DNA from 3 places in the Streptomyces sp. NPDC001219 genome. Region 2 is predicted to be linked to each of the others. Evidence: riboswitches for the same ligand, from Rfam matches in the RefSeq annotation. Region 2 holds a riboswitch; each other region holds the start of a gene.

Region 1 (10,283 bases), on a different contig from region 2:
CCCACACCGACCAGTTGCCGAGCGGTGTCAGCTGCGCCTCGGCGCCCTCGTGCGCGGCCTCCGCGCCGTCCGGCGGCACCAACGCGCCGACGGTGCGCAGTGCGTCCAGGGCCCAGTCCAGCAGTGCGGCCAGCGACGCCCCCGCGGCGTCGCCGGCGGCCGCGGCCTCGTCGGCGGAGCCCGGGCCCGCCGGGTCCTGGCCGTAGGGGACCTCGCAGCGTTCGGTGCGCAGCTCGGCGACGCGCTGGTCGAGCATGTCGAGCAGCACCGGCAGCCGGACGGGGCCGGCCGACAGATGCAGCAGGGACAGCAACTGCGGCAGCGCCTCGACGACTTCGGCGACTATCGCGGGGCCGGCGGCGGCCGGGGCGGGGCGGGCCAGCGACCAGGCGTCGAAGAGCGCGACCCAGCCGCGCAGCACGGCGGTGTCGTCGCGGTCCCAGGCCCGCAGCCGCCAGCCGGGGCGGGCGAGGCCGTCGTGGAGTTCGACGAGTCCGGCCAGCCGGGCCCGGTCCCAGTCGGTGCGGACCTGTTGTGGTGTCAGGCCCAGTGCCTCGGCGGCGCGTTCCGCGGCGGTCTCCGGCAGCGCTCCGTCGGGGCCGGCCCGCAGGCTGCCGCCGGCGGCGCCGGCACCGACGCTGTCGGCCCAGCGGGCGAGCCGGGCGGCGCCGGCCAGGACGGCACGGGCCTGGCGCGCCAGTTCCGCGGGCGGCGGTGTGCCCTCGGGTGGCCGGGGCGCCGGGCGCTTGGTCCGGGTTGTCACCGCCCGGCGGGCGGCCGCAACCGGTTGACGGGGGACGAGTCGGAGCCGGGAGTCGCGCGGGGTACGGGACGTCACAGGAGCAGTGTTGCCGCTGTCGGCCCGAAAGCCCAATCGGAACCCCGCTTGCGATCTGCCACCGGCCGGTCATCCCGCCGCCCCATCCCTGATGAGGGGCGTTGTCCGCCCGTACACCCGGGAGTCATCGGGGGACCGGGCCGGTGGCAGCGGAAGTGGAAAGGAAAAGGAAGAGGAGAGGGCGGTGGGTGGGGAAGCCGTCGGTGGGGCCGGTGCCGGAGCCAGGTCACCTGGGTGGGGTCACATGAGTGGGGTGAGGAAGCGTCGCAGTGCCTCTTCGTAGCCGGACGGGTCGGCGTTCCACATCGCGGCGTGCGGGGCGTGCGGGACCGGCTGAAGCGTGATCAGGTCGGCCCGGCGGGCGGCGAAGGAACGGGAGGCCGTCCACGGGGCGATCACGTCGTCCGGCCCGTGGAAGAGCAGCGTGGGGATCTCCAGCTCGTCCGGGTCGACGGCGTCGGCGGGGTGGTCGAGGGGCAGGCCGGTGCTGCCCTCGGCGGCCCGTACCACCAGGGGCAGCAGGGCGCGCGGGACCCCGCGGGCGGCGGCCAGCGCGCGGACCGTGGCGTACCGGTCGAGGACCGGGGAGTCCAGGACCAGGCCGCAGATCCGGTCGCGCAGCGCGGAGCGGGTGGCGGCGCGCAGTGCCATGGTCGCGCCGGTGGACCAGCCGTGGAGGACGACGTTCCGGGCGCCGTAGCGCAGCGCGTAGCGGATCGCCGCGTCCAGATCGCGCCATTCGGTTTCGCCGAGGTGGTGGATGCCGTCGCCGGTGCGCGGGGCGCCGGGGTCGTTGCGGTAGGACAGGGCGAGGACCGGCAGCCGGTGGCGGTGCAGGAACGGCATGACGACCATGGGGTGCTCGCGCGTGGTGCCCAGGCCGTGGGCGGCGATGACCCAGGTGTCGCGTACGCCGGGGACGAACCACGCCGGGAGCGGGCCGAGTTCGCCGGGGATGTCGATGTCGGCGCAGTCGAGGCCGAGGGCGTCGCGGGGGTTGCCGATGTGCACCTGCGGGGTGAGCCGCATCCGGTTGCCCGGCCCGAGGGTGCCGTGGGTGACCCGTACCAGGCGGCGGACCACCGCGTCGGCGGGGTGCGGGACGCCGTGGACGACGTCGCCGATGACGGCGTGGCAGCCGGAGCCGGTGAGCCCGTACGTGCCGGGCCGCTGGGACGCCAGGCTGCGGGTGAGGGCGATGCGCTCCTCGGTGGCGGAGTGCACGGTGAGGCGGGAGTCGCCCGGGAAGGGCTGGTCCGGCGACGGTTTCAGGGCAATGTCACTGGCGTACCGGCCGACCGCCACCGCGGCCGCCCCGGCACCTATCACGGTGATGGCGGCCATGGCCGCCGCAGTACCCAGGCGCACCTCACCAGTGTGCGCAGCGGTGCCGGGCGCGGCCACCGGGCGGAGTCGGGCGGGTGACCGGCCGGAGCCCGTCCGGCCCGGAGGCGGCGGACGGGCTCCGGGGGCCGGACGGGCCGGGGGCGGCGGACGGGGTGCGGGCCGCCGCCGCGACGGGCGTGCCGGGCGCGCGGTCAGCCCGGGTGGCCGTCCTGCTGGCCGTAGCCGCGCAGCCGGTCGGCGGCCGCGTCGAGCTGACCGGCCGACAGCAGGTGCGGGGTGTGGCCCGGTACGGAGCTCGCGGTGAGCCACACCCGGCACATCCACTCCAGCTGCGCGGTGCGGTCCAGCGCCTGGCCGAGGCTGTCCCCGTAGGCGATGGTGCCGTGGTTCTGGAGCAGGCAGGCGGTGCGGTCGCGCAGCGCCTCGCGCATGGCGGCGGCCAGCTCGTCGCTGCCGTACAGGGCGTAGGGGGCGACGCGGACGGGGCCGCCGAGCGCCGCGGTCATGTAGTGGACCGGCGGGAGTTCGGTGACCAGGGTGGAGACGGCGGTGGCGTGCGGGGCGTGGGTGTGGACGACGGCGGTGGCGGTGGTGTCGCGGTAGACCGTCAGATGCATCGGCAGTTCGCTGGTCGGCCGGAGCGCGCCGATGATCTGGCGGCCTTCCAGGTCGACCGCGGTGGTGTCGCCGGGCCCGAGCCGGTCGTAGGGGACGCCGCTGGGGGTGACCAGGATCAGGTCCCTGATACGGCGCGAGACATTGCCCGAGGTGCCGACCACCAGGCCGTCGGTGACCGTTCGGCGGGCGGTGGCGACCAGTTCGCTCCAGGCGGCGGCGAGGTCGTCGGGGTGGTCCTTCATGGGTCCTCCGGCGCGGTGCGGCGAATGCGGACGTGGTGCGCGACACCGTACGAGCGGGCCGGGGCACCGTACGCCTGGGGGCCGCCCGACCGGTATCCGCCATCCGGTGCCACCTCCGCGAATGCCGGGGATTGACCGGTTTTGAGGCCCCTTGAGTAACTCGCCCCTTACGGTCGAGGTGACTCCGCGACAACGGGACCGCGGGGAACGGCTCGTCGGAACCTGGGGACCGGCGGCTAGCTCAGGAAGTTCACCAACAGGTGAGGCGGAAGTGACGCCGGAGGCGCCTCCGCGTGAACACTGCGGTGGTGTCATCACCACGCCCGTCCCAGTTCACTTTCCGTTCACCCGCTCTCCGTACGGTCCCAGCGACACTGACCTTCGAACTGATTGCCTGGGTGAATGGAACACATCACGCTTCTCATCGGGATCGTGATCGTCACGGCCTTGGTGTTCGACTTTACGAACGGCTTCCACGACACGGCCAACGCGATGGCCACCACCATCTCCACCGGGGCGTTGCGACCCAAGACCGCGGTGGCGATGTCGGCAGTCCTCAACCTCGTCGGCGCGTTCCTCTCCGTGGAGGTGGCCAAGACCATCTCCGGGGGGATCATCGACGAAGCCGCCGGCATCAGACCAGAAGTCATCTTCGCCGGCCTGGTCGGCGCGATCGTCTGGAACCTGCTGACCTGGCTCGCCGGTCTCCCCTCCAGCTCGTCCCACGCCCTCTTCGGAGGTCTGATCGGCGCGACCCTGGTGTCCGTCGGCACGAACGGCGTACACGGTGACGCCGTCGTGATGAAGGTCCTGATCCCCGCGGTGGCCGCCCCGGTCGTCGCCGGCCTGGCCGCGCTGGCGGCGACCCGGCTCACCTACCGGCTGACCCGCAACCGCGACGAGGCGGACACCGCCAAGGGCTATCGCGCGGGCCAGATCGCCTCCGCCGCCCTGGTCTCCCTCGCCCACGGCACCAACGACGCCCAGAAGACGATGGGTGTGATCACGCTCGCGCTGATCACCGGCGGGGTGGTCGCCCCGCACGCCGACCCGCCGCTGTGGGTCATCGCCTCGGCCGGTCTCGCCATCGCGCTCGGCACCTACCTGGGCGGCTGGCGGATCATCCGCACCATGGGCAAGGGCATCACCGACATCCAGCCGCCGCAGGGCTTCGCCGCCCAGACCGGCGCCGCGGCCACCATCCTGGCCTCCTCCCACCTCGGCTTCGCGCTCTCCACCACCCAGGTCTGCTCCGGCTCCGTGATGGGCTCCGGCCTGGGCCGCAAGGGCGGCGTGGTGCGCTGGTCCACGGCCGGCCGGATGGTCCTCGCCTGGGGCCTGACGCTGCCGGCCGCCGGTGCGGTCGCGGCGGGTGCCGCGTTCCTGGCCGGACAGGGCGACTGGGGCGTGGCGGCGGTGGCGGTCCTCGGACTCGGCATCTGCGGCGCGATCTGGGCCGCCTCCCGGCGCAAGCCGGTCGACCACACCAACGTCAACGAAGGCCCGGCAGCGGAGCCGGCGGGCGTGGTCACCGCCGCGCTGCGCACCGTCTCGCCGCCCCCGGCCGGCCAGCAGGCCCCGGGAGCCGACGCCCCGGAGACCGCCGACGCACCGGCGGCCGAGGCCCCCACCACCACCGCCCCGCGCGCCAAGGCCGCGACGGTCACCCGCTAGCTGTCATCACGTAAGGAACTCCATGAGCATCGACTGGGCAGCTCTCGGCCAGGTCTTCGGCGTCACCCTCGGTGTGACGGTCGGGATCGTGGGCCTGTTCACCGTCGGCATCGCCGGTACGTCCCGCAAGACCGGCCACGAGGGTGCGGCGGCCGCGGTCGCCGTACCGGGCACCGGCGCACGGGCCGGCGCGATGGCCGCCTTCGCGCTCTGCGCGGTCGCGGTGGCCTATGGCATCTATCTGATCGTCGCCGGCTGACCCGGCCGGACACGACGGACCGGACGAGGCGTCCGGCCGACCGCGGCCTCAGCCGTCGTCCGCCGGGCGCCTCGTCCGTGGGCCGCCCCGGCAGCCGCGCGCCGGACGGTGACGCGGGATCAGGGGGCGTGCGGGCGGCCGCCGGTGACGTCTCCGCCGCGCTGTGGTGTGCGCCACAGCGCCTGCCACAGGGCAGCGTCGCAGGTCAAGGGTGAGTTGACGGGCATTCGCGGTGCGTGGTGGACTGCCGGAGCCATTCGGCGACAGCTGAGGAAGTCCGGTGTGAATCCGGCGCGGTCCCGCCACTGTCACCGGGGAGCGTTCCTCCGACGAGGGCCACGGTCCGCCGCGCACACGTGCATCGACGTACGCGGGACTGGAAGGCCGGAGGACACGCCGATCCGGGAGCCAGGAGACTCTTGTCGCCGTCACGTCGAGCCAGGGCGCGGACCCTGAGTGAGGACATACCGCCATGCCCGGCTGCCCGTCGAGATCCCCTCTGCCCACTGCCGCAGGGTTCCTCCGAGGCCGGGCGGGACATCACGGACACGCCCTGGCAACGGCCTGATCCGGTGCGCGGCGAACACGCGGGATACGCGTGCGGCGCGGCCCTCGGCTTTCTCACCGACCTGATCGCGGCAGATCCGCGGCGTGGCCATCCGGTGGCCGCGTTCGGCCGGACCGCTGGCGCCGTCGAGCGCCGGCTGTGGCGCGACCACCGCGGCTACGGGGCGGCGCACGCCGTGCTGTGCGCGGGCGGTGCCGCGGCCGCCGCCGCGCTGGTGCGGCGCGCCGTGCGGGGCTCGGCTTCCGCTTCTGTGCTGTCGCTCCGTGGTGGCGCCGGGATCGCGCTGACCGCGGCGACGGTCTGGGCCGTGCTGGGCGGCACCTCGCTGGGCCGGGAGGCGCGGGCCGTCGGCGGGGCGCTGACCGCGGGTGACCTGGACGTGGCGCGGGAGCGGCTGCCGCATCTGTGCGGGCGCGACCCGCAGGCGCTGGACGGGCCGCAGATGGCCCGTGCGGTGGTGGAGTCGGTCGCCGAGAACACCTCCGACGCGGTGGTGGGCGCCCTGGTGTGGGGCGCGCTGGGCGGGGTGCCCGGCCTGGTGGCGTTCCGCGCGGTGAACACCCTGGACGCGATGGTGGGCCACAAGTCGGCGCGCTACCGCCGCTTCGGCTGGGCCGCGGCCCGGCTCGACGATCTCGCCGGCTGGCCCGGCTCCCGGCTGACCGCCACGCTGACCGTGCTCGCCGGCCCCGACCGGCGCGGTGCGCTGCGGGCCTGGCGGGCGGACGGCGCTGCGCACCCGAGCCCCAACGCGGGCCCGGTGGAGGCGTCGTTCGCGGGCGCGCTGGGCGTACGGCTGGGCGGCACGCTGGCGTACGGCGGGCGGGTGGAGCACCGTCCGGTGCTCAACGGCGCGGCGCCGCCGGTGGCGGTGGAGGACATCGGGCGGGCGGTGCGGCTCTCCCGGCGGGTGAGCGCGCTGGCGCTGGTGACGACGGTGGCGGCCCGACTGGCGGGCGGCGCCGCGCGGGCGGCGGTGGCTCGGGGAGCCGGAGGGCTCGGGCGTGAGGCGGGTCCGGTATGAGGCCGTCCGTTTTTTCCCCGCCGCCCACCCCCCTTCGGGGGGTGGGCGGGTGTAGTGACCCGAAGCTCAGGAGGAGGACCCGGTGAACGGGCGGTTGAAGGCAGCCGGCGGGGCGGTCGGCGGTGGCCTGTTGGTGGCCGGGACGACGTCCGACGCCGGCAAGAGCGTGGTGACGGCGGGCATCTGCCGCTGGCTGGTCCGGCAGGGCGTCAAGGTGGCGCCCTTCAAGGCACAGAACATGTCGCTGAACTCGTTCGTCACCCGCGAGGGCGCGGAGATCGGACGGGCCCAGGCGATGCAGGCCGCCGCGGCGCGGGTGGAGCCGACCGCGCTGATGAACCCGGTGCTGCTCAAGCCGGGCAGCGACCGCAGCAGCCAGGTGGTGCTGCTGGGCAAGCCGGTGGGCGAACTGAGCGCCCGCGGCTACCACGCCGGGCGCCAGGAGCAGTTGCTCGGTACGGTCACGGACTGCCTCCAGGAGTTGCGGCGCACCCATGACGCGGTGATCTGTGAGGGCGCCGGCAGCCCCGCCGAGATCAATCTGCGGCGTACCGACATCGTGAACATGGGGATCGCACGGGCCGCCCGCATCCCCGTGGTCGTGGTCGGTGACATCGACCGCGGTGGGGTGTTCGCCTCGTTCTTCGGTACCACCGCGCTGCTGTCCGAGGAGGACCAGGCGCTGGTCGCGGGCTATCTGGTCAACAAGTTCCGGGGCGATGTGACGCTGCTGGAGCCGGGGCTGGAGATGCTGCGCGGTCTGACGGGGCGGCAGACGCTGGGCGTGCTGCCGTTCGCGCACGGCCTCGGCATCGACGAGGAGGACGGCCTGCGGGTGTCGCTGCGCGGCGCGGTGCGCGAGAGCGTGGTGGCCCCGCCGCACGGGACGGATGTGCTGCGGGTGGCGGTCTGTGCCGTACCGCTGATGTCGAACTTCACGGATGTGGACGCGCTGGCCGCCGAACCGGGCGTGGTGGTGCGGTTCGTGGACCGGGCCGAGGAGCTGGCCGACGCGGACCTGGTGGTGCTGCCGGGGACCCGGGGCACGGTCCGGGCACTGGAGTGGCTGCGGGAGCGCGGGCTGGCGGACGCGATCGCCCGGCGGGCCGCCGAGGGCCGCCCGGTGCTGGGCATCTGCGGCGGATACCAGATGCTGGGCGAGCGCATCGAGGACGAGGTCGAGTCGAAGGCGGGCACGGTCGACGGGCTGGGGCTGCTGCCCGTACGGGTGCGGTTCGCGGCCGAGAAGACGCTGGCGCGGCCGGTCGGTACGGCGCTGGGCGAGCCGGTGGAGGGGTACGAGATCCACCACGGCGTCGCCGAAGTGAGCGGCGGGGATCAGGCGTTCATCTCCGATGACCAAGGGCGCAGCCTCGACGGCTGCCGGGCCGGCTCCGTATGGGGCACGCACTGGCACGGCTCGCTGGAGAGCGACGGCTTCCGCCGGGCCTTCCTGCGGCGGGTCGCGGCGGACGCGGGCCGGGCGTTCGTACCGGCCCCCGACACCCGCTTCGGGGTGCTGCGCGAGGAGCAGCTGGACCGGCTGGGCGATCTGGTCGAGGAGCACGCGGACACCGGCGCGCTGCTGCGGCTGATCGAGGAAGGAGTGCCGGAGGGACTGCCGTTCGTGCCTCCGGGGGCGCCATGAGGGGTACGCACAGGACGAATCCGGAGCTCGACGGCGACGTGGAGGACGACACAGCATGACAACCGCTCACGAGACGACCCCGCAGTACCCGTTCACCGCGGTGGTCGGGATGGACGACCTGCGGCTGGCGCTGCTGCTGAACGCGGTGAGCCCCGCGGTGGGCGGCGTGCTGGTCCGCGGCGAGAAGGGCACCGCCAAGAGCACCGCCGTGCGGGCGCTGTCGGCGCTGATGCCGGCCGTGGACGTGGTCAACGGCTGCCGCTTCGCCTGCGCCCCGGCCGCGCCGGACCCCGGCTGCCCCGACGGGCCGCACGAGACCGCCGCCGTCGAGGAGCGCCCGACGCGGATGGTCGAACTGCCCGTCGGCGCCTCCGAGGACCGGCTGGTCGGCGCGCTGGACATCGAGCGGGCGCTGTCGGAGGGCGTGAAGGCCTTCGAGCCGGGCCTGCTGGCGGACGCGCACCGCGGCATCCTGTACGTCGACGAGGTCAACCTGCTCCACGACCACCTCGTGGACCTGCTGCTGGACGCGGCGGCCATGGGCGCCTCGTACGTGGAGCGCGAGGGTGTCTCGGTACGGCACGCGGCCCGTTTCCTGCTCGTCGGCACGATGAACCCCGAAGAGGGCGAGCTGCGGCCGCAGTTGCTGGACCGGTTCGGGCTCACGGTCGAGGTGGCCGCCTCGCGCGAGCCCGACGAGCGGGTGGCGGTGGTCCGCCGCCGGCTGGCCTACGACGCCGATCCGGCGGGCTTCGCGGCGGGCTGGGCGGCCGAGGAGGACGCGCTGCGCGCCCGGATCGCCGCGGCCCGGGAGCTGCTGCCGCGGGTGGTGCTGGGCGATGCGGCGCTCCGGCAGATCGCCGCGACCTGCGCGGCGTTCGAGGTGGACGGGATGCGCGCGGACATCGTGATGGCGCGTACCGCCACCGCGCTGGCCGCGTGGGCGGGCCGGACGGACGTCCTGGAGGAGGACGTGCGGCAGGCGGCGCTGCTGGCGCTGCCGCACCGCCGGCGCCGCAACCCCTTCGACGCCCCCGGCCTGGACGAGGACAAGCTCGACGAGACGCTGGAGGAGTTCGGCCCGGACGAGAACGCGGACGGGACCCCGGACGGCGACGACGACCCGGAGCCGGACGGCCCGGACGGCGGTCCCGACGGGGGCGGTCCGGACGGCGGCGGGCAGCCGCCGCAGGACGGCGGGCCGGAGGAGTCCCCGCTCCCGCCGGAGGCCGAACTCCCGCACCAGCAGGACCGGGAGGCCCCGCAGGCCCCCGAGCAGCCCGGACAGGCCGAGCAGCCCGCGCCCGGGAGCGCGTCCCAGGGGGCCGCGGCCGGGGAGCGGCCGGCGGTCGGGGCCACCGAACCGTTCAAGACCCGGCGCCTCGATGTGCCGGGCCTGGGCGAGGGCGCGGACGGCCGCCGTTCCCGGGCCCGTACCGCCCACGGCCGCACGACCGGGGCCCGCCGCCCGCAGGGCGCGCTGGGCAAGCTGCACCTGTCGGCGACGGTGCAGGCCGCGGCGCCGCACCAGCGGGCCCGCGGGCGCAGCGGGCGGGGGCTGCTGGTGCGCCGGGACGATCTGCGCGAGGCGGTACGCGAGGGGCGGGAGGGCAATCTGGTCCTGTTCGTCGTGGACGCGTCCGGTTCGATGGCCGCGCGGAAGCGGATGAGCGCGGTCAAGGGCGCGGTGCTCTCGCTGCTGCTGGACGCCTACCAGCGGCGCGACAAGATCGGCCTGATCACCTTCCGCGGCAGCGGCGCCGAGCTGGCGCTGCCCCCGACGTCCTCGGTCGAGGCGGGCGCGGCACGGCTGGAGCAGCTGCCGACGGGCGGCCGGACGCCGCTGTCGGAGGGCCTGTTGAAGGCCCATGAGGTGCTGCGGGTGGAGCGGATGCGGGACGCCTCGCGGCGGCCGCTGCTGGTGGTCGTCACCGACGGCCGGGCGACCGGCGGCCCGGAGCCGGTGGTGCGCGCCGGCCGCGCGGCCCGGCTGCTGGCCGCGGAGGGCACCGCTTCGGTGGTCGTGGACTGTGAGGCGGGCCCGGTGCGGCTCGGTCTCGCGGGC
Region 2 (10,283 bases):
GTGCGTGCCGCGTCGGCGCGGTGGATCACCGTCTCATGGGTCATCCGGCGGGCCCAGAAGCCCGCCCGTCGCACCGGCGCCCAGGTCCACACCTCGGCGTCGGGACCGGCCTCACGCAGCGCCGCCACGGCCTGTTCGGCGCCGTCCGCGAGCCAGGCGTCCAGCGCCGCCGCGTCATCCTTGCCGGGCCCGTCGCCCTCGGGGATGTCGGCCTCGTCGAGGTCCGTGGTGGCCCGGGTGGCGACGAGGGCGGCGGCCCAGCGGTGCGCACCGCCCAGATGCCGGGCGAGGTCGGCCAGCGTCCAGTCCGGGCAGGTGGGCACGGTCGCGGACGGCTCGGCGTCGCGCAGGATCGCCCGGAACTTCGTGGTCTCGTCCAGTATCCGGGCGCAGTAGGCCTCATGGCTGAGGGAGCCTTGGAGTGTCATGCGGCGCACAGTAGCGGGAGGGTTCGCGGGGCGGCCTCCCCTTTTCGCGCCGGGGCGGGCGGCCCTGCCGGACCTTGCGCGGCGGCTGTTGGCCGGCGGCCGCTGACCGGCGGCCCGTACGGGATGGTCCGTACGGGCCGCGGGCTACGGTCCTGAGTGACGGCCCGTACGGGCCGCGGGCCTAGCGGCAGCAGTCCGGGTCGAGTCCCGTCGGCAGCTGCTCGCCGCTGAAGACCGTGGTGGTGGCCTCGTCTCCGCCGAGGGCGGCCACCGCGAGCAGCAGCGAACCGGCCGTCCAGGAGGTGCGTTCGCGGGGCCAGACCGCGTCGTCGTCGAAGACGTAGCCGGTCCAGTACATGCCGTCCTCGGCGCGGAGGTGCTGAATCCACTTGAGGATCTGTACGGCCCGCTCGGACTCCCCCATCGCCCACAGGGCGAGCGCCAGTTCCGCGCTCTCCCCGCCGGTGACCCAGGGGTTGGGCAGCACACAGCGCACCCCCAGGCCGGGCACGACGAACTCCTCCCAGTCCGCGTCGATGCGCTCACGGGCCTGGGCGCCACGGACCGCGCCGCCGAGGATCGGGTAGTACCAGTCCATGGAGTAGCGGGACTTGTCCAGGAACCGTTCGGGGTGGCTGCGTATCGCATGGCCCAGGCGGCCGACGGCCAGCTCCCAGTCGGGCTGCGGCTCCTCGCGCTGTTCGGCGAGCGCCAGCGCGCAGCGCAGCGCCTGGTAGATGGAGGACGAGCCGGTCAGCAGCGCCTCGTTGACGGGGGTGCCGTCGTCCTCGCGCTTCCAGCCGATCTCGCCGCCGGGCTGCTGGAGCTCCAGGACGAACTCGGTCGCGGCGTGCACCGCCGGCCACATCCGGTCGAGGAAGGCCTCGTCGCCGGTGGACAGGTAGTGGTGCCAGACGCCGACCGCGAGATACGCGCAGAAGTTGGTCTCCCGGCCGCGGTCGGTGGGGGCCTCGGCGTCGCCGTCGTCGTAGGCCGCGTACCAGGACCCGTCCGGGTTCTGGTGCCGCACCAGCCAGTCGTACGCGGCCTCGGCGCGCTCGTGTTCGCCGGCCGCGTCCAGGGCCATGGCGGCCTCGGTGTGGTCCCACGGATCGAGGTGGTGGCCCCGGAACCAGGGGATCGCGCCGTCCGGCCGCTGGGTCGCCAGGATGCCGGCCACCGTGCGGGCGGCCTGCTCGGCGGTGAGCACCCCCGGCAGGACGAGCCGTTCGGTACGTCCGGGACTCGTCACTTGGCGGCCCCGGCAGCAGGCTTGGCGGACGCCTTGGAGGAACGCCGGGAGGAGGGCTTGGCGGTCGCCTTGGCACCCGACTTGGCCGACGGCTCGGCCGCGGGCTCGGCCGCGGCCTCCTCGGGCAGATGCGGCTTGGTGGCGTAGACGACGAAGCTCTTGCCGATGACGGGGTTCAGGGCCCGCTCGGCGAGCCGGGTGGCCAGCGGCTTCTTCATGATGTCCCAGACCAGCAGCTTGTGGTACGCCTGCACCGGCAGCGCCTTGTCGTTGTCCACCCCGAAGGCGCACTTCAGCCACCAGTAGGGGCTGTGCAGCGCATGCGCGTGGTGGGTCCCGTACGGCTCCAGACCGGCCTCGCGTATCTTCCCGACGAGTTCGTCGCCGCGGTAGATGCGGATGTGGCCGCCCTCGACCTCGTGGTAGGCGTCGCTGAGCGTCCAGCAGACCTTCTCGGGGCCGTAGCGGGGGACGGTGACGGCGATCCGGCCGCCGGGGCGCAGCACCCGGACCATCTCGGCGAGCACGCCCTTGTCGTCCGGGATGTGCTCCATCACCTCGGAGATGATCACGACGTCGAAACTGTCGTCGGGGAACGGCAGGTTGAGCGCATCGCCCTCCATGGCGGTGGCGGAGGCGCCCGCCGGGGCCTCACCCGCCTCCTCCATCGCGGCGAACCACTTGGCGACCTCGCGGATCTCCTCGCTGTTCTGGTCGAGGGCGACGACCTGCGCGCCGCGCCGGTAACACTCGAAGGCATGCCGGCCGGCGCCGCACCCCAGGTCGAGCACACGGTCGCCGGGAGCGAGCGGGAAGCGGGAAAAGTCGACGGTCAGCACGGCGTTCTGCTTTCGTCCGGCGGTGGGTGGCGGTGGGGGCTGCGGAAGGAGGTACGGGCCGGGCGGGCCCCTAGACGTGTCCGGCGGGGCTCGGCGCGGCCGAGTTGCCGGTGCCCCCTCCGGACGCGGTCGGGGAGAGGGCGCCGGGCCGGCCGTTCTTCTGGAGGGCGAGGGCCTCGCGGTAGCGCTCGGCGGTGCCGAGGGCGGCCTGACGCCAGGTGAAGCGGGCCAGCACCCGTTCCCGGCCGGCCGCGCCGAGGCGGCGGCGCAGCTCCTCGTCGCCCAGGAGGCGGAGCAGCCCGCCCGCCAGCGCACCGGCGTCCCCCGGGGGCACCGCGAGACAGGTCTCGCCGTCCGGTCCTGCGACCTCGGGGATGGCGCCGCCGGTGGTGGCCAGCAGCGGCGTGCCGGTGGCCATCGCCTCGGCGGCGGGCAGCGAGAACCCCTCGTACAGGGAGGGGACACAGGCGATCTGGGCGCTGCGCACCAGGTCGACGAGTTCGGGGTCGCTGATGCCCTTGACGAACTCGACGGCGCCGGACAGTCCGAGCCGTTCGATGGCGGCGGCGACCGGCCCGTCGTCGGCACGCTTGCCGACGACCACCAGATGCGCGTCGGGGTGCTCGGTGCGCACCTTGGCGAGCGCCTCGACGAGGTGGATCAGCCCCTTGAGGGGGACGTCCGCGCTGGAGGTGGTGACGATCCGGCCCGGCACCTCGGGCACCGCGGCATCTGGCGAGAACAGGTCGGTGTCGGCGCCGATGTGCACCACGTGGATGCGGTCGGCGGACACCCCGAGGTCGTCGACGATCTCCTGGCGGGAGGAGCCGGAGACGGTCAGCACGGACGGCAGCCGGCGGGCCACCCGCTTCTGCATCCGGGTGAAGCCGTACCAGCGGCGGACGGAGGCCCGGCGCCGCCAGTTGTCGGCGGCCGCCAGGTCGAGCCGCCGGTCGACGGTGATGGGGTGGTGGATGGTGGTGACCAGCGGGGCACCGAGGGCGCCGGGGCCGCCGAGCAGGCCGTAGCCGAGGGTCTGGTTGTCGTGGACCACGTCGAACTGGCCGCGGCGGGCGGCGAGATGGCGCCGGGCCCGCAGCGAGAAGGTCAGCGGCTCGGGGAAGCCGCCGGTCCACATCGTGCCGACCTCCAGGGCGTCGATCCAGTCGCGGTACTCGCCGCGCTTCGGCGTGCGGAACGGGTCCGGCTGACGGTAGAGGTCCAGGCTGGGCAGCTCGGTGAGGGTCACCCCGTCGTCGACGACGGGGTAGGGCTGGGCGCCGATGACCTCGACGGAGTGCCCGAGGCGGGCCAGTTCGCGCGAGAGGTGGCGTACGTAGACGCCCTGTCCGCCGCAGAACGGGTTCCCCTTATACGTGAGCATCGCGATCCGCAGGGGACGCTCGCCGTTCGACGGGGCGGAGGCCGGGGAGGCCTCTGCGGGGCGAGGCGCGGCTGCCTGGACGGCCTCTGCGGTCACGCTCGGCCCCCTTCTCACTGGACTTTCGCCGGAGCGTAACCGCTGGCGGTAATCTAGAACAAGTTTCAGAACTGATTGGCTACTGATCAGTTCACCGAGCTTCGAATCTACCGGCCGAGAACGAGGCGAAAAGAGCCGCACCAGGTGATTCGCGCCACCACCCGCCCCCCTGCCATGCTGTGCCGAGCACACCACCGGCACTCGCCGCATCGCGGACGGAATGCCACGGAATGGGAAATATGACTACGGAATCCAAGGCGGCCAGACCGACCCTTCCCGCGAGTCCTCCCCTGACCGAGCGTCAGGAGGCCCGGCGCCGCCGCATCCTGCACACCAGCGCAAAGCTGGCGTCCCGTGGTGGCTTCGACGCCGTGCAGATGCGCGAGGTCGCCGAGTCCTCGGGCGTCGCGCTCGGCACCCTCTACCGCTACTTCCCCTCCAAGGTGCACCTGCTGGTCGCCACCATGCAGGACCAGCTCCAGCACATGCACGAAACGCTGCGCAAACGCCCGCCGTCGGAGCAGGACCCGGGCGCACGGGTCGCCCAGACCCTGATGCGGGCCTTCCGCGCGCTGCAGCGCGAACCGCATCTGGCGGACGCGATGGTGCGCGCGTTGACCTTCGCGGACCGCTCCGTCAGCCCCGAGGTGGACACCGTCTCCCGGCTGACCACCGCGATCATCCTCGACGCGATGACCCCGCCCGTCACCCACCACCACCCTTCGCAGGAGCTGGCGCACCCCTCCATCTCGGCCACCCCCGAACAGCTCTCCGCGGTCCGGGTCATCGAGCACACCTGGCACTCGGCTCTGATCACCTGGCTGTCCGGCCGGGCCTCGATCGCCCAGGTGAAGATAGACATCGAGACCGTCTGCCGACTGATCGACCTCACCTCACCCGACCGGGAGAGCTGAAGGGGCCGCTGTAGCGGGAGAGGTGAGACGGCGCCCTAGCGGGAGTGGGGGCGGGCGCCGGCGGGCGTGGGGTGGATGCCGACGCCGGGCGCCCCCCCTTTGCCTTGCCGCGCCGGCGATGGCTTCGCCGTCGTGCGTTAACTCCGCCGCTGCCGCGGGTAGTTGGCCCGCAAGGGGGCCGTCGACCCCCTACGGGACACCACTCCCCGCCCCCTAAGGCCCCGGCTCCGGGCCCCACCCCCGGGGCTCCCGCCCCGCACCCCGGCCGCCCTCCCCCGCTTGGCGGTGCCGCCGCTCATTCCTCCGGCGGGAACACCGCCTCGCCGCTGTCGGCCACGGTGAGGGTGATCGCCTCCACGGGGCACCCCTCGGCGGCCGCCAGGACGTTCTCGGCGGCGTCCGTCTCCGGCGCCACCGGGTGCGACTGCCGGGCCGTGTCCAGCCGGAAGCCGTCCGGGGCCGTGGCGGCGCACATCCCCGACCCGATGCAGACACTCCGGTCCACCACCACCTCCCAGCGGTCCCCCATCAGGCGCCCGCCGGCAGGTGGATCATCTTGTGCTCCAGGTATTCGCCGAAGCCCTCGGGCCCGAACTCCCGGCCGATGCCGGAGTTCTTGTAGCCGCCGAACGGGCCGAGCATGTCGATGCTGAAGGTGTTCACCGAGTACGTACCGGTGCGCACCTGCCGGGCGATCTCGACGCCGTGGTCGACGTCGGCCGTCCACACCGAGCCGGAGAGCCCGTAGTCGGAGTCGTTGGCGATCCGTACCGCCTCCGCCTCGTCGTCGTACGGCAGCAGACAGATGACCGGGCCGAAGATCTCCTCCCGGGCGATCCGCATGGAGTTGGCGACCTCGCCGAACAGGGTCGGCTCGACGTACCAGCCCGTGGGCTGCCCCTCGGGACGGCCGCCGCCCGTGAGCACCTTGGCGCCCTCGCGCTGCCCGAGCGCGATGTAGTCCAGCGAGCGCTGCTGCTGGCGGCGGGCGACCAGCGGGCCGACCTCGGTGGCCGGATCGAGCGGGTCACCGACGGTGAGCGCCGAGGCCGCCGCGGTGAAGCGCTCGGCGATCTCGTCGTAGTGGCTGCGCGGGGCGAGAATCCGTGTCTGGGCCACACAGGCCTGGCCGTTGATCATCCAGGCGAACGGCACGATGCCGGCCACCGCCGCGTCCAGGTCCGCGTCCGGCAGGATCACCGCGGCCGACTTGCCGCCGAGTTCCAGCGTCACCCGGCTGAGGTTGCGGGCGGCGACCTCCATGACCCGCTTGCCGGCCGCCACCGAGCCGGTGAACGACACCTTGTCCACGCCCGGGTGCCCGACCAGGTACTCGCTCACCTCGCGGTCCGCCGGCAGGATCGACAGCACGCCCGGCGGCAGCCCGGCCTCGGTCGCGATCTCCGCGAGCAGGTAGGCGTCCAGCGGGGTCTCCGGTGACACCTTCAGCACCACCGAGCAGCCGGCCAGCAGCGCCGGCGCGAGCTTGGCCGCGGCGGTGAACTGCGGGACGTTCCACGGCACCACGGCCGCGACCACCCCGACCGGCTCCCGGCGCACCAGCAGCGGCCCCAGCACGCCGCTCCGCCGCTCCTCGAACGGGAAGTCGCGGGCCACCGTGAGCGCCGCGTCCCACACCAGCATCGCGGCCAGCGACTGCACCATGACGCCGGAGGTGAACGGGGTGCCGTTCTCGGCGCTGATGACCTTGGCGATCTCCTCGCTGCGGGCCGCGAAGGCGTCCTTGATCCGGGTCACCACCGCGATCCGGTCCGCCAGCGGGGCGTTCGCCCACACCCCGGACGCGAAGGACGTACGGGCCGCGGTCACCGCACGGTCGACATCGGCCCGTGCGGCGTGCGGGACCCGGCCGATGACCTGTTCGGTGTGGGGTGAGACGACCTCGATCGTGTCCCGGCCGGCCGGATCGGCCCATTCACCGCCTATGTAGAGCTTGCCGTGCTCGACGAGGTCGCTCATCGCTGCCGCCTCCTGCGAGTGGGCCGCCCGTCCGGCGAGCCCTGCCGGTTCCCTGTGGTTGCTGCTGTGCCTCGGAACGCGCTTGCTGACGGTGCTTCGGTACGGATGCGGCGCAGCCCGCCGCACCACATCAGGAACTGATACCAGTTCTAGTTGGAGGAGTCCACGGGGCCGCGCGAATCCCAACTCCCCTGGGTGCACGGGGAACTTCAAGCCACCCTGAAACCAGTTCTAGTTATAGTGAGGCCGGGTACCGGGTGTATGCCGCACCGAAAGGGGACCGGGATGACCGCGCAGGTGACCGACCACAAGGGCGGGGTGTGGAGCATCGCCGTCCCCATCCCGGACAACCCGCTCGGCCACACCCTCGTCCACCTCCTGGAGACCGACCGCGGCCCGGTGCTCATCGACACCGGCTGGGACGATCCGGACTCCTGGGACACCCTCGTCGCCGGTGTCACCGCCTGCGGGTTCGCCCTCACCGACCTGCACGGCGTCCTGATCACCCACCATCACCCCGACCACCACGGGCTGTCCGCGAAGGTCCGGGAGGCCTCCGGCGCCTGGATCGCGATGCACGCCGCCGACACCGCGGTGGTCCGCCGCACCCGCGAGGCCGAACCGGCCCAGTGGCTCGACTACCTGCTCGCCAAGCTCACGACGGCGGGCGCGCCGGACGAGCATCTGGCGCCCCTGCGGAAGGCGCGTGCCACCGGGGGCGGCCGGAGGCTCCCCGGCCGGCGGGCCGCGCTGCCGGACCGCGGTATCGACCCCGGCGAACTGCTCGACCTGCCGGGCCGCCGGGTGCGCGCCATCTGGACGCCCGGCCACACCCCCGGCCATGTGTGCCTCCACCTGGAGGAGGCACACCCCTCGGCACGGGCCCCCGGCTTCGGCCGGCTGTTCTCCGGCGACCACCTGCTGCCCGGCATCACGCCGCACATCGGCCTGTACGAGGCCCCGGACAGCGAAGGGGTTCCGCCCGGCCCGCACGGGGCGGAGGGCGCCGACCCGCTCGGCGACTACCTCGACTCCCTCGAACGCGTCGGCCGGCTCGGCCCCGCCGAGGTGCTGCCCGCCCACCAGCACGCCTTCACCGACGCCGGTGGCCGGGTGCGCGCGCTGATCGCCCACCACCAGGAGCGGCTGGACCGGCTGCGGGCCCTGCTCCGGGAACCGCGCACCGTCTGGGAACTCGCCGTGGCCATGGAGTGGAACCGGCCCTGGGAGCAGATCCCTTACGGGTCCCGCAACATCGCCGTCTCGGAGGCCGAGGCCCATCTGCGCCGGCTGGTGAAGCTGGGGCACGCGGAGCCGGTGCCGGGGAGCGAACCGGTGCGGTACCGGGCGGTGTGAGGGCGGGCGGATCGGCCCGGCGTTCGGTGGGGCCTTCGGGTTGGCGTTCGGGGGCGGCCGCCCCCGGCTCGCGCCCTCAGACGTGGCTCGTACGTGCGAGCGAGTGCCCGGCGGGTGCCGGTTAAGGTGTGCGGGACAACTTCATCCGTACCCGATCGGGGGAAGCCGGTGGAAATCCGGCGCTGACCCGCAACCGTGAGGACGGCCCGTCCGTACCGCGCCGGCTGGACCGGCAGGGACGGCCGTACGAGCCGGAGCACCCGAGGGGGCACGACCAAGGCTCCCGCCACCGGAAACGTCCGCCACTGGGACGGCCCGGTGCGCGGCACCGTCGAGGTATACGGAGCTGAGCCCGGTGCCACCGCGCCCGTGATCCCCAGGGGGTCGGTGCGCGGGCGGCCGGCCGAGCGTGGCTGCGTAGACCGCCGCGACCCGACCCGAGAGGCACCGACCCGATGGCCCCCATGGCTTCCATGGCTTCCATGGCTCACCAGGCCCCCCTGACGCACCCCGTCGCCCTCCTGGCGCGCCGCACCGCCACGGCGCTGGCCGCCGCGGTGGTGCTGGGCGCGGCCGCTGCCCCCGCCGCGTACGCCGACGCCGCCCCGTCCACTTCCCCGAAGAAGCTGCCGGACGGCCTGCACGGCAGCAAGGACCCGCAGTACGACGGGGTCTGGCGGCAGTCGCTGGCGCTGCTGGCGCAGGACACGGTGGGGCTGCGGCCCGCGGGGTCCGCCGTGCGCTGGCTGGTCGGGCAGCAGTGCGCCGACGGCTCGTTCAGCGCCTTCCGTGCCGACCCCGGCAAGGCCTGTGACGCCAAGACCCTGCGGGACACCAACCAGACGGCCGCCGCGGTGCAGGCGCTGGCCGCGCTCGGCGGGCAGAGCGACACCGTGCGGAAGGCCGTGGGCTGGCTGAAGTCGGTGCAGAACGACGACGGCGGCTGGAGCTCGGTGCCCGGCTCGGCCAGCGACGCCAACTCCACGTCCGTGGTCATCGGCGCGCTCGCGGCGGCGGGCGAGAAGCCGGGGTCCGTGACGTCGAAGAAGGGTGCCAAGACCCCTGACGACGGGCTGCTCACCTTCCAGCTGGGCTGCGACGCGAAGGAGGGCGAGCGCGGCGCGTTCACCTTCCAGCTCAAGGGCGCCGCCCCGAACGCCGACGCCACCGCGGCCGCCGCGACCGGAGCGCTCGGCAAGGGCTTCGTCGTCGCGCCCGCCGACGACCGTGCGGACCGCCCGGTCAAGCCGCTGGACTGCAAGGACGGCGGGGGCGAGAAGACGGACAAGGCGGGCAAGGGCGACCTGGGGCAGGCCGCTGAGGGCGGCGCCGCCTATCTCGTCGCGCAGCTCGACAAGAACGGGCAGCATCTGCTGTCCGCGATGCCGGGCGCCGAGAAGCAGCCCGACGTCGGCAACACCGCCGACGCCGTGGTGGCACTGGCCGCCGGTGGCCATGGTGCCGCCGCCGCGAAGCCGCTGAAGTGGCTGGAGAAGAACGCGGCGGACTGGGCGAAGCAGAGCGGGCCCGCCGCGTACGCGCAGCTGGTGCTGGCCGCGCATGCCACCGGTACCGACCCGCGGTCCTTCGGCGGCACCGACCTGGTGGCCGCGCTCAACGCCACCGGCCCCAAGCCGGCCGCCGCAGCGGCGAAGGACGACAAGGACGGCGACTCCTCGGGCGGCGGCTCCGGTATCTGGTGGGTCATCGGTGTCGGTCTCGCCATCGGTGCCGGCATCGGGTTCCTGCTGAGCGGCCGGAAGAAGAACCAGCTCTGATGCGGGGCACCAGGATCGCCGGCGCGGTGCTGCTGGCCGGTACGGTCACCGGCCTGGCCGCCGGGCCCGCGCAGGCGCAGGAGTACCGCTACTGGTCGTTCTGGGACGGCAAGGGCGGCTCCTGGGCGTACGCCACCCAGGGGCCGGCCACGCTGCGGCCGGCCGACGGCGCGGTCGCGGGCTTCCGCTTCACCGTCGGCGCCGACTCCGCGGGGGCCGGAAAGCCGCGCGCGGCCGCCCGTTTCGAGGCGATCTG
Region 3 (10,283 bases), on a different contig from region 2:
GAGAACACCGAACGCCTGGGCGTCGCCGGGCAGGTGGAGATCATCGAGGCCGATCTGTTCCCGGCCGGCCGCGCCCCACTGGTCGTCTGCAACCCCCCATGGGTGCCCGCGAAACCGACCTCCCCCGTGGAGCACGCGGTGTACGACCCGGGCAACCGGATGCTGTACGGCTTCCTGAACGGCCTCGCGGACCATCTGACCCCGGAGGGCGAGGGCTGGCTGATCCTCTCCGACTTCGCGGAGCACCTCGGCCTGCGTCCGCACACCGTGCTCGTCGACGCCTTCGCCGCGGCCGGCCTCACGGTCCTGGACCGGCTCGACATCACCCCGCGCCATCCGCGTGCCCGCGACACCTCCGATCCGCTCCATGTGGCCCGCGCGGCCGAGGTCACGTCCCTGTGGCGCCTGGGCCTCGCGAACCGGACCGCGTCCGCCCGCGGTTGAAGGGTCCCCGGCCGGCCACCCCATACGGCCGGGGAGCGCTGCCCCGGGCCCGTCCGGCCGAGGGGCCGCCGATCGGGCACGATGGACGCACCATGAACCCCCGGCACCTCCTCTCCCGCGCCCGGCGGCTCGCCGATACCGCGACTCCCGGCCGGCGTCGGCTGCTCGGTATCACCGGCCCGCCCGGCGCCGGCAAGTCCACCCTCGCCGCCCACCTCGTGGCGGAGCTGGCCGGGCAAGCGGCGCTCGTCCCGATGGACGGCTTCCACCTCGCCGGGGCGGAGTTGCGCCGCCTGGGCCGGACGGACCGCAAGGGCGCACCGGACACCTTCGATCCGGCCGGATACGCGGCGCTGCTGGCCCGCCTGCGCGCACCGGAGCCGGACTGCGCCGTCTACGCCCCGGCGTTCGACCGCCGTATCGAGGAGCCGGTGGCCGGCAGCATCGCCGTGGCACCGCACCTCCCGCTCGTCGTGACCGAGGGTAACTACCTCCTCCTCGACACCGGCCCCTGGGCGCGGGTCCGGGCGCTGCTCGACGAGGTCTGGTACGTGGACCTGGACACCCCGGAGCGGCTCCGGCGGCTGGTCGACCGCCATGAGCACTTCGGGCGTCCGCGCGCCGACGCCGAACGCTTCGTCCACACCTCCGACGAGGCCAACGCCCGTGTCGTGGCGGCCACTCGCGACCGCGCCGACCTCGTCCTCACCTTCACCCCCGACGAGGCCCCGCCGCCGACGGGCTTCTGACCTCCCGCCGCCCGCCGGCGAGCAGCCCGGCCACCGACAGCGCGCCCCACCCCACGGACACCGCCACCGCCGCGAGCTTCCGGTCGCGGCCGGGCAGCGTCGCACCGAGCAGGACCGCGTCCCCGAAGTCGGCCGCGATCCGTACATACGCGGCGGTACGCAGCGCCGGGCCCTCCGGAGCCGTCGCCAGGGCCAGCCCGCTCACCGCGTCCCGCCAGGCCAGCGGACGCAGCGAGAGGCGCGTCGCCCACACGGTGTGCCCCTCCTCGTCGACCAGCCCCGAGGGCCGTGCCAGCAGATCGGGCACCGCGGCCACCGCCGCCCCGTACACCGCCGTGGCGACCCCGACCGCACGCAACAGACCGACCTTCATCGCCGTCCACCTTCCTCGCCCACCGACCGCTCCGGCACTGACCACAGCTGACCACACACGTCTCATTCCTCCCCTCCGCCTCCTCAACTCCATTCCGCGGCAGACCTCTTCCCAAACGACATCAGCAGCGTCATCATGACATCACAAGTGTCATCGAGGAGGGGGTAGAGATGGGCGCCGAGAGGGATACGGACCGGGGTGCCGTGCGGGATGCCGAGCAGGACGCCGAGAGGACCCCGGAGTGGGACGCCGGCGCGGGAGAAGCGGCGGCCGCCGAGGATCTGCTGTACGGCGTCATCCGTCGCCTGTGGCCGCTGCACCGCACAGTCGTGCGCGCGGTGGAGCGCGAACTGGCGGACACCGGCCTGACCGCCGGTGAACACGCGTTGCTGGACGCGCTGCACACCGAAGGCCCGCGTACCGTCCCGCAGTTGGCGCGCGGAATGGGGCTCGACCGCCAGCCGGTGCAGCGCCGGGTGAACCACGCGGCGGAGCTGGGCCTGGTCGTCACGGCCCCGAATCCCGCCCACCGCCGCTCGTCGCTGATCCGGCTCACCGCCGAGGGCACGGCGGCGATACGCGGCATCCAGCAGTTCGAGGCGACGGAGCTGCGGCAGCGGCTGGCCGATCTGCCCGCCGCCGACGTCCGCACCGCGCTGCACGTACTCGACCGGCTCGGCGAGGAATTCCGGCACCTGGCGAACGGCTCGCGCGTTCCACGGGAGGAAACCGACAGTCAGGGCAGCCAGGACAGTCGTGATAGTCGTATCAATGAAGGCAGTAACGACGGTAACGGCAGTATCGGTAACGACGGTACGTCGGACGGCCGCGGTGGCAGACCCGCCCCGGCCCCTCTCATGCACGAAGGACGGTCAGGGGAATGACGCGGAGAATCACCGCCTGGTCCGAGATCGACAACGGCATCGTGCCGGTCGACGAGGGCGAGCTGTTCTACGAGACGGCCGGCTCGGGCCCCGCGGTGGTGCTGCTGCACGGCGGCATGCTCGACCAGCACATGTGGGACGAGCAGTTCACCTGGCTGGTCAACTCCGGCCTGCGCGCGATCCGTTACGACTTCCGCGGGCACGGCCTGTCCTCCACCGTGACCGGGGACTACGCCAACCACGACGACCTGTGCGCCCTGCTGGACTCACTCGACGTCTCCAGCGCCGTTCTCGTCGGCCTCTCCCACGGCGCACGGGTCGCGCTCGACACCGCCCTCGCCCACCCCGGCCGGGTGACGGCCCTCGCGCTGGCCTCACCGGGGATCAGTGGCCGGGCCTTCACCGACCCCTTCGTGCTGGAGCACATCAAGGAGCAGGTGGCGGCGATCGGCACACCGGACGGCGCGGAGTGGTATGTCGAGCACTTCCTGCGGATGTGGGTGGACGGGCCGCATCGTGAGCCGTCCGCGGTGCACCCGGGCTTCCGCGAACGGATGCGCGCCTCGGCAGCGGCCAATGTGGAGGTCCATGCCGACGGTATGGGTGCCGGTATACCCCTGGAGGTCGGCGCCGCCGACCGCCTCGGCGAGATCCGGGTGCCGACGGTCGTGCTCGACGGCGATCTCGACAGCAGGGACATCTCCGCCAACGCCCACGCGATAGCCCTGACCGTCCCCGGCGCCCGAAGAGTCCGCATACCGGGGGCGGCCCATATGGTCAATCTGGAGAACACCCCGCTCTTCGATCACGAACTGCACGCCTTCCTGTCGTCCCTGGACTACTGACCCACGGCGCACCGCTGCCCTCCGGAGGCGGCGAACCCCCACACCCCTCGTGCCTCCGGGGTGGCCGCTAGAGTGGCCGGGCCGTGGTGCTCGGGAATCCGGTGACGGACCTTGTGGTCCCAGTCCGGAGCGGCCCTCGCCACTGTGATCGGGAAGTTTCCACCCCTTCCGCGGGCGCCTGACGCGTCCGCGGCGCCACTGACCGCAGCCCGCGGCCGGGAAGGCGGGGGTGGAGACGGGCACCCTCCCCCAGGCTGCAAAGGGGCAGGGTGGTAACCCCAAGCCAGGAGACCGGCCACGGCATCTCACGAAGTGATCCACGAGGTGCTGGAGCGTGACCGTCCGGATGGCCCTGCCCACCAATACTCCCAAGTCCCCTGCCCCCGCCGCGTTCCGCTGGCGCCGGCAGGACACCCTCCGCACCGCGGGCCTGATGGCCGTCATAGCCGGGCTGCACGTCGTCGCCTTCGGCGTGCTCTTCCTGCTCGTGGTCCCGAACCACTACGCCGTCGGCAGCCAGGTCTTCGGCGTCGGGCTCGGCGTCACCGCGTACACCCTCGGCATGCGGCACGCCTTCGACGCCGACCACATCGCCGCGATCGACAACACCACCCGCAAGCTGATGGCCGACGGCAAGCGTCCGGTCTCGGTCGGCTTCTGGTTCGCCCTCGGCCACTCCAGCGTGGTCGTGGCGATGGCGGCCCTGGTGGCCGGCGGCGCCCAGCTCGCCGGCACCCTGCTCAACGACGAGTCCCGTACGCACCAGATCCTGGGCACCGTCGGCACCACGGTCTCGGGCACGTTCCTCTACCTCATCGCCGCCCTCAACCTCATCGCGCTGGCCGGGATCTGGCGGGTCTTCCGCGGGCTGCGCGACGGCCGCTACGACGAGGCCGAGCTGGAGCAGCGCCTCGACGCGCGCGGCTTCATGAACCGCTTCCTGGGGCGGTTCACCCGCTCCATCTCCCGGCCCGGCCAGATGTTCCCGCTCGGCTTCCTCTTCGGGCTCGGCTTCGACACCGCGACCGAGGTGACCCTGATGGTGATGGCGGGCAGCGGCGCCGCGGCGGGCCTGCCCTGGTACGCGATCCTGTGCCTGCCGCTGCTGTTCGCCGCCGGCATGAGCCTGTTCGACACCCTGGACGGCACCTTCATGAACTTCGCCTACCAGTGGGCGTTCGCCAACCCGGTGCGCAAGGTCTACTACAACCTCACCATCACCGGCCTGTCGATCGCCGTCGCCTTCTTCATCGGCACCATCGAGCTGGTGACCGTGCTGCACGACAAGCTCGGCCTCAACGACGCGCTGACCGGCTGGATTTCGGGCCTCGACCTCGACAACGTCGGCTTCATCATCGTCGGCCTGTTCGTGGTGGTGTGGGCCGCGGCGCTGGCGTACTGGCGGCTGACCGGCGTCGAACAGCGCTGGGCCGAGCGGGCGGAGCGGGCCGGGCAGGCGGAGCGGGCCGGGCAGACGACCGAGTCGGCGGAGCAGACCGCGCCGGGCGCCTGAGGCGGGGCGGACCGCGCCCAGTCCCTGAGGCGGAGCCCCACCCCGGCCCCGCCAGCCCCACAGGCTCCGCCTCCTCAGCGTCCGGGCCGGCCCGGCGTTCTCACGTGGCGGAGCCGGCCGCGGCGCCCGTCTCCCGGTCCGGCCCCCAGCGCTCCAGCGCCGCCGCCAGATCGAGGGGCAGCAGCCGGTCCGGCAGGTCCGGGCCCGGCCAGTCCTCCCGCGGCACCCGCCACATCACCTCGAACTCGTTGCCGTCCGGGTCCTTGGCGTACAGCGACTTGGCGACGAGATGATCGCTGGAACCCACCAGGGCGCCCCGCTCGGTGAGCCGGGTCCGGGCCTCGACGAGTGCGCGGAGCGTGCCGACCTCCCAGGCCAGGTGGTACAGCCCGACCTGCCCGGCCGCCGGCCCCGGCGCGTCCGGCGCCACCGCGAACAGCCCCAGATCATGGTCGTTGAGTGAACCGGGGGCGCTGAGAAAAGCGGCCCGCCCCGGCACCTCGACGTCCACCGTCAGCCCGAGGGTGTCGGTGTAGAAGGCCACCGACCGCGCCACATCGCGGACGTTGAGCACCGCGTGGTTCAGACGTCGTACGGACATGGAGCCCCTTCTCCCGTCTCCCGGCCGCGACACCGCCGTGGCGCCGCCGCCCTCCCCTGTCTCTGCTGTACCCCGCACACCCCGCCTCTGCCCAGGGCCGGCCGGCCCGGTATGCGGCCGCCGGACGTCCCGTCCGTGGCCCCCGGTGCGCGCGGGGCGAGGCGGCCACCCCCGGGGCCCGTGGTCACTTCCGGACCAGCAGCACCCCGCCGGCCAGCACCACCCCCAGCAGCAGCGCGAGCACTCCGTGCAGCGGCCGGGCGGACCGCAGACCGGGCAGCAGGCGGTCGACGGCGTAGCGGCCGGGCCCGGTCAGCGTCAGGGCCGCCGCACCGGCCGTCAGCAGCAACTCGTACTCGACCCCCTTGGGCGCGAAGAAGCCGCCGCCCCACTTCACGGCCAGCGCGTTGATCATCGTGCCGACGACGGCCGCCCCGGCCAGCGGCGTGAGCAGTCCGGCCACCAGCCCGAGCCCGCCGAGCGTCTCGCTCAGACCGGCGACGACGGCCATCGTCCGGCCCGCCGGGTAGCCGCTCATCGTGAAGAACTGCCCGGTCCCGTCCAGCCCCGGTCCGCCGAACCAGCCGAACAGCTTCTGGGCCCCATGAGCCGCCATGGTCAGTCCGAGCGCGAGGCGCAGCAGCAGGAGCCCGGCGTCGTAGCCGTGCGGAGAGGCGTCACGACGGGCGGGGAGGTCGATACGGGAGGACGCGAGAGTGCCGAGGGGGGACGTCATACAGGAGCCGCTCTTTCGCATGTCGGGTCCGGCCACACGAGGCCGCGAACAACTACTTGAAACTTCAAGTCACCCTCCCGACGATACACAGCACCCCCACCACGAACAACAACGCGCACGCCGGACTCCCCCGGGGCGCCCGGCGCCATGGCGACACCCGCCCTCCCCTCGCGGCACAGCCCCGGCCGTCAACTCCCCTCATCTACATGCGAGTTCGACAGAGGGGGCGCAGGGGACACCGACCTGCGCCCCACGCCGCGCGCCGCTCAGGCTTCGGCCGGGATGTGCCACAGCGGAGCCTGGTACTGCTCCGGGCGTCGGCTGAGCAACAGCGCTCTGAGCTCCTGACGTTGGCCGCCGCCGAGACCACAGCCTTCGGCGAGCCGCCGGAATGTGGTGTGGGTAATTCCGCGCGCCCGCGCACCGGCCTCGAATTCATCGAGCCGCCGGAGCACGAGTTCCGGGGTGAACTCCCCCGTGGGCTGCCGGCCGGCGTGGTGCCGTTCGTCGTCGATTTCCGAGAAGCCGCAGATCTCGCGGCTGTACCGCTCGACCTGGTGCAGGTTCTCCGTCGCGAGGACGGCGCCGGCGAGCTGGTTGCGGTCGAGGGCTGCGTCCAGGTCCGCCTCGTACACGACGGGACTCTCGTCGGTGAGCGGCACCGGCACCCCGCCACCTCCCCCTTCGCACCGGCCGCGCACGCCGCGCGCTGCGGCGGCCAGCATCGCCGTGGCCTCGGAGGGATGCCACTCCAGAACCGGGCCGACCGGGGCGACATGCCCGGCGTCAAGAGTCAGGACCACGGGCCCCAGACGGTCACGCAGGACGTCGGCGGGGAGTTCGCCGTCGAGGCCGGGTCCCGCGACCAGAAGCCGTACGGGGAAGTTGAGTTCGCAGCACGCCGCGAGGGTGAGGGCATCGGCGAGCGGGCTGCGGAGAGTGGGTTCGCCGCCTTGGGCGAGGATGTCGCCGCCGACATCCAGGAGGTCGACGGATTCCGGCTCCACGTATTGGACGAGTTCTTCGAGCTGGCGCACCATGCCCTCGGCGCCGTGATGCGGATCGATGAGCGCGAAGCTCTGCGGAAGCTCCGCGGCCAGCCCCGGAAGCGTCGAACCGGCGGGAGCGATCGCCGCCGCGTCGGCGGGGACCGTCCAGACACTGCGGGTGAGCGCGCGAAGCCCCGTGAAGTTGGCCGGCCCTCTGGGCCCCGGGACGGGATCGGTCACCGTCCGGTCCCACGCGTAGGTGAACACCACCGCAGGCGTCCCGCCACCGTGGAGAGCGCCGTCCAGCATCGCAGCGGCGACAGCATCACCGCCTCCGCCCGCTGCCACGATCACGCGCGTCATGCAGGCCAGCGTACGAGTACGTGGGCATACGGGGCAGAACCGGCGACCGAAGCGGGACCCGCGCCTGCCCCCGCCGCCTCGCCTCACTGCGCCGCAGAAAATGATCAAGGCCCAGGAATCCGAATTCACCTCGGATGACCTGGGCCTTTGTCGTTTCACGCAAGGAGTGGGCACAACAGGATTTGAACCTGTGACATCTGCTTTGTAAGAGCAGCGCTCTACCGCTGAGCTATGCGCCCTTGCCGAGCCGACAGACTACCTTGCCTCCGGGCCTGAACTGCAAACCAGTGCGCGAAGTGCGAACTTACCGGCCGGTGTGTTCGTTTCCGGTGAGTGGGAGAATGACATTCGGTCCTGGGGCGATCCGATCGGGAGAGGGAAGTGACGGCGACAGAGACTCAGCCGCATGAGCAGCGAGAACGCCGTCGCGCCCGTGGGGGCCCGGTCCGCGATGTGGTGGCGCTCATGTTGCTGCCGTTGCCGCTGATGGCGGCGATGGCGCCGTTGTCGTTCGCGGGCGGGGGGACCCGTCGCTGGTTCGGGCGCGGGGAGGGCCAGCGGGCCGATGCGCAGGCCGCGAAGGATGCCGCCGCGGCGGCGTTCTACGAGCTGGACACCGCCCACCGTGATCTGCGGATCTCGATAGAGACCATCACCGCCGTCGACACCTCGCCGCCCGCGCGGAAGGCCGCGGAGGAGTACGAGGGATTCGGCCGGCGGATCGACGAGGTCAGCCAGGGGTACATCACCGCGGTCGACTCCCACGATCTGGACCGTGACGACCTCGACGGCGCCGCGGTGGCGCGGGCGCGGGCCGATCTGACCCAGGCGAAGCAGGAGCTGGAGCGGGTCAAGGGCGAGCTGGACCGGTTCGCGCAGGGGCTGACGCCGCTGTTGCAGTCCGCCGAGACACAGCTGGCGCGGCTGGCGCCGGCCGTGGAGCGGGCCCGGCAGGGGCTGCTGGCGGCGAGCAACGCGCTGGACGCGGTCCGTGCGCAGGGCCTGCGGGCCGATGACCTCGCGGCCCGGCTGGCGGCGCTCGCGCCGGAGCTGACCAAGCTCAATCAGGGCGCGGGGCAGCACGGTGTGCAGGAGACGATCCGGCGGGCCGACGACATGCTGCGCCAGGCCGAGGGCGTACGGGCCGAGGCCGAGCGGCTGCCGGGGAAGGCCGCGGAGATCGACAAGCGGCTGGTGTCGCTGCGGACCCGGGCGCAGGCGATCACGACGCGGGCCGGCAAGGTCGACCCGGTCCTCAGCGAGCTGCGGCGGCGGTACAGCGCGGCGTGCTGGCAGGACCTCCAGCAGGTACCGGAGCAGGCCACGCAGTCCGTCCAGCAGGCCGAGGTCAAGCTGCGGGAGGCACAGCAGGCGCGGGACGAGCAGCGCTGGGCGGATGCCACGAGCCGGCTGGCGACCGCACGGGCGCTGCTGGACACCACCGATGAGGCGGTGTCGGCGGCCGGTGACCGGCTGCGGCGGCTCGACGCGGTGTCGTTCGACCGGCAGAAGGAGGTCGAGCGGACCCGTTTCGCCGTACGGGACGCGCAGCGGCTGGCGATGACCGGGCGCAGCACCCCCGATCCGCGGCACGCCGGCCCCCTGGACGAGGCGGTGGCGCGGCTGGACCGTGCGGTCGCGGGCCTGGAGGGGCGCCATCCGGACTGGTGGCACTTCCTGATGGAGACCGAGGCGGTACGGGAGACGGCGGCCCGGGTGGTGCAGGAGATCCGGGACGCCAGGGGCGGGACCGGCGGCTGAGGCCGCTGCGGCGGGGCGGCCCCGGGGTGTGGCGTGCCGGGGCCCGGCCGGGGTGCGGCCCGAAGCGTGGCCGGGTCGGTCCGGCCGCCCGGCCGGGAATCCTGCGGTGCGGTGGGAGCCCCTTCGTGCTCCCGCGTCCCTGGGTGCGATGGCGTGAACTGGCACCTGGGCGGATGCTGGAGGGAAGTACGGCCCAGTCGGCACCTGCGCGAAGGAGGCCGGACATGGCAACTGGGGCTACTGGCCAGACCCTGCACGGGCCCGCGAACCCGTTCCACCGGGCGAAGAGGAAGCACCGCACACGGCTCGACGAGCATCTGCCCGTGGACCACCGGCTCAGCAGGGTCTACCGCATCGGCGCCGGGCTGATGGGCCTGGTACTGATCGCGTTCGGCGTCCTCGGGCTGACCCACCACATCGGCTACTTCGACACCGGCGGCGACACCGTGGCCGGGCTCAACACCAACGGCACGCTGAGCGTGCTCTCGATCGTCGTCGGAGCCGTCCTCGTCGCCGGCATGGTGATCGGCGGGAACCTCGCCTCGACCCTCAACATCGTGCTCGGCGGCCTCTTCCTCCTGAGCGGATTCGTGAACCTGGCGCTGCTAGACACCGGCGCGAACTTCCTCGCCTTCCAGATCCAGAACGTCCTGTTCAGCTTCCTGGTCGGGCTGATGCTGCTGGTCTTCGGGATGTACGGGCGGGTCAGCGGCGGCCTCCCCCATGACAATCCGTACTGGCGCGCCCGGCACCCGGAGGAGGCCGAGCAGTTCGACCGCGGACAGTTGCGGCCCGTCTCCGGTATGACGGCCGCGCGACAGGCGGCGCGGGTCAAGATGCAGGGCGCCTCCCACGCCGGGCGCGGTTCGTTCGGCGCCGGGACCAGCGGGAGCAGAAGGCGCACCACCGCCCTCGGCTCCGGCACCCGCACCGGTGGCGACAGCAAGCAGCCCTGAGCCGGGGTGGACCCAGGGCGCGAGGGGGCCAGAAACGTCAGGGCGTACCGAGGTGGGAATGGGGTGCTC

The links. A riboswitch is a leader RNA that binds a small molecule or an ion and turns the genes downstream of it on or off. The one in region 2 is predicted to bind cobalamin.
Region 1: it holds a riboswitch for cobalamin, as region 2 does, so the genes downstream of both, ACWC9R_RS28045 (cobalamin biosynthesis protein) here and ACWC9R_RS21675 (prenyltransferase/squalene oxidase repeat-containing protein) in region 2, are expected to answer to the same signal.
Region 3: it holds a riboswitch for cobalamin, as region 2 does, so the genes downstream of both, ACWC9R_RS01590 (HoxN/HupN/NixA family nickel/cobalt transporter) here and ACWC9R_RS21675 (prenyltransferase/squalene oxidase repeat-containing protein) in region 2, are expected to answer to the same signal.

Annotation. Positions count from the first base shown of each region.
Region 1 covers NZ_JBSFJF010000054.1:38,504-48,786, forward strand. Annotated here, with positions in the region: gene ACWC9R_RS28020 (hypothetical protein) at 1-838, opposite strand, end outside; gene ACWC9R_RS28025 (alpha/beta hydrolase) at 1,079-2,206, opposite strand; gene ACWC9R_RS28030 (class II aldolase/adducin family protein) at 2,377-3,045, opposite strand; gene ACWC9R_RS28035 (inorganic phosphate transporter) at 3,448-4,719, shown strand; gene ACWC9R_RS28040 (hypothetical protein) at 4,742-4,978, shown strand; cobalamin riboswitch at 5,248-5,397, shown strand; gene ACWC9R_RS28045 (cobalamin biosynthesis protein) at 5,551-6,570, shown strand; gene ACWC9R_RS28050 (cobyric acid synthase) at 6,653-8,218, shown strand; gene ACWC9R_RS28055 (putative cobaltochelatase) at 8,274-10,283, shown strand, end outside.
Region 2 covers NZ_JBSFJF010000033.1:67,982-78,264, forward strand. Annotated here, with positions in the region: gene ACWC9R_RS21635 (maleylpyruvate isomerase N-terminal domain-containing protein) at 1-428, opposite strand, end outside; gene ACWC9R_RS21640 (prenyltransferase/squalene oxidase repeat-containing protein) at 610-1,680, opposite strand; gene ACWC9R_RS21645 (class I SAM-dependent methyltransferase) at 1,677-2,519, opposite strand; gene ACWC9R_RS21650 (glycosyltransferase family 4 protein) at 2,590-3,999, opposite strand; gene ACWC9R_RS21655 (TetR family transcriptional regulator) at 4,239-4,913, shown strand; gene ACWC9R_RS21660 (ferredoxin) at 5,209-5,442, opposite strand; gene ACWC9R_RS21665 (aldehyde dehydrogenase) at 5,442-6,893, opposite strand; gene ACWC9R_RS21670 (MBL fold metallo-hydrolase) at 7,179-8,249, shown strand; cobalamin riboswitch at 8,357-8,478, shown strand; gene ACWC9R_RS21675 (prenyltransferase/squalene oxidase repeat-containing protein) at 8,714-10,027, shown strand; gene ACWC9R_RS21680 (SCO2322 family protein) at 10,027-10,283, shown strand, end outside.
Region 3 covers NZ_JBSFJF010000002.1:19,413-29,695, forward strand. Annotated here, with positions in the region: gene ACWC9R_RS01565 (methyltransferase) at 1-444, shown strand, start outside; gene ACWC9R_RS01570 (nucleoside/nucleotide kinase family protein) at 537-1,193, shown strand; gene ACWC9R_RS01575 (hypothetical protein) at 1,156-1,566, opposite strand; gene ACWC9R_RS01580 (MarR family winged helix-turn-helix transcriptional regulator) at 1,737-2,450, shown strand; gene ACWC9R_RS01585 (alpha/beta fold hydrolase) at 2,447-3,295, shown strand; cobalamin riboswitch at 3,363-3,609, shown strand; partial or broken gene ACWC9R_RS01590 (HoxN/HupN/NixA family nickel/cobalt transporter) at 3,608-4,808, shown strand; gene ACWC9R_RS01595 (VOC family protein) at 4,909-5,409, opposite strand; gene ACWC9R_RS01600 (DoxX family protein) at 5,594-6,145, opposite strand; gene ACWC9R_RS01605 (DUF1152 domain-containing protein) at 6,412-7,497, opposite strand; tRNA gene ACWC9R_RS01610 (tRNA-Val) at 7,665-7,736, opposite strand; gene ACWC9R_RS01615 (hypothetical protein) at 7,879-9,258, shown strand; gene ACWC9R_RS01620 (DUF4383 domain-containing protein) at 9,483-10,214, shown strand.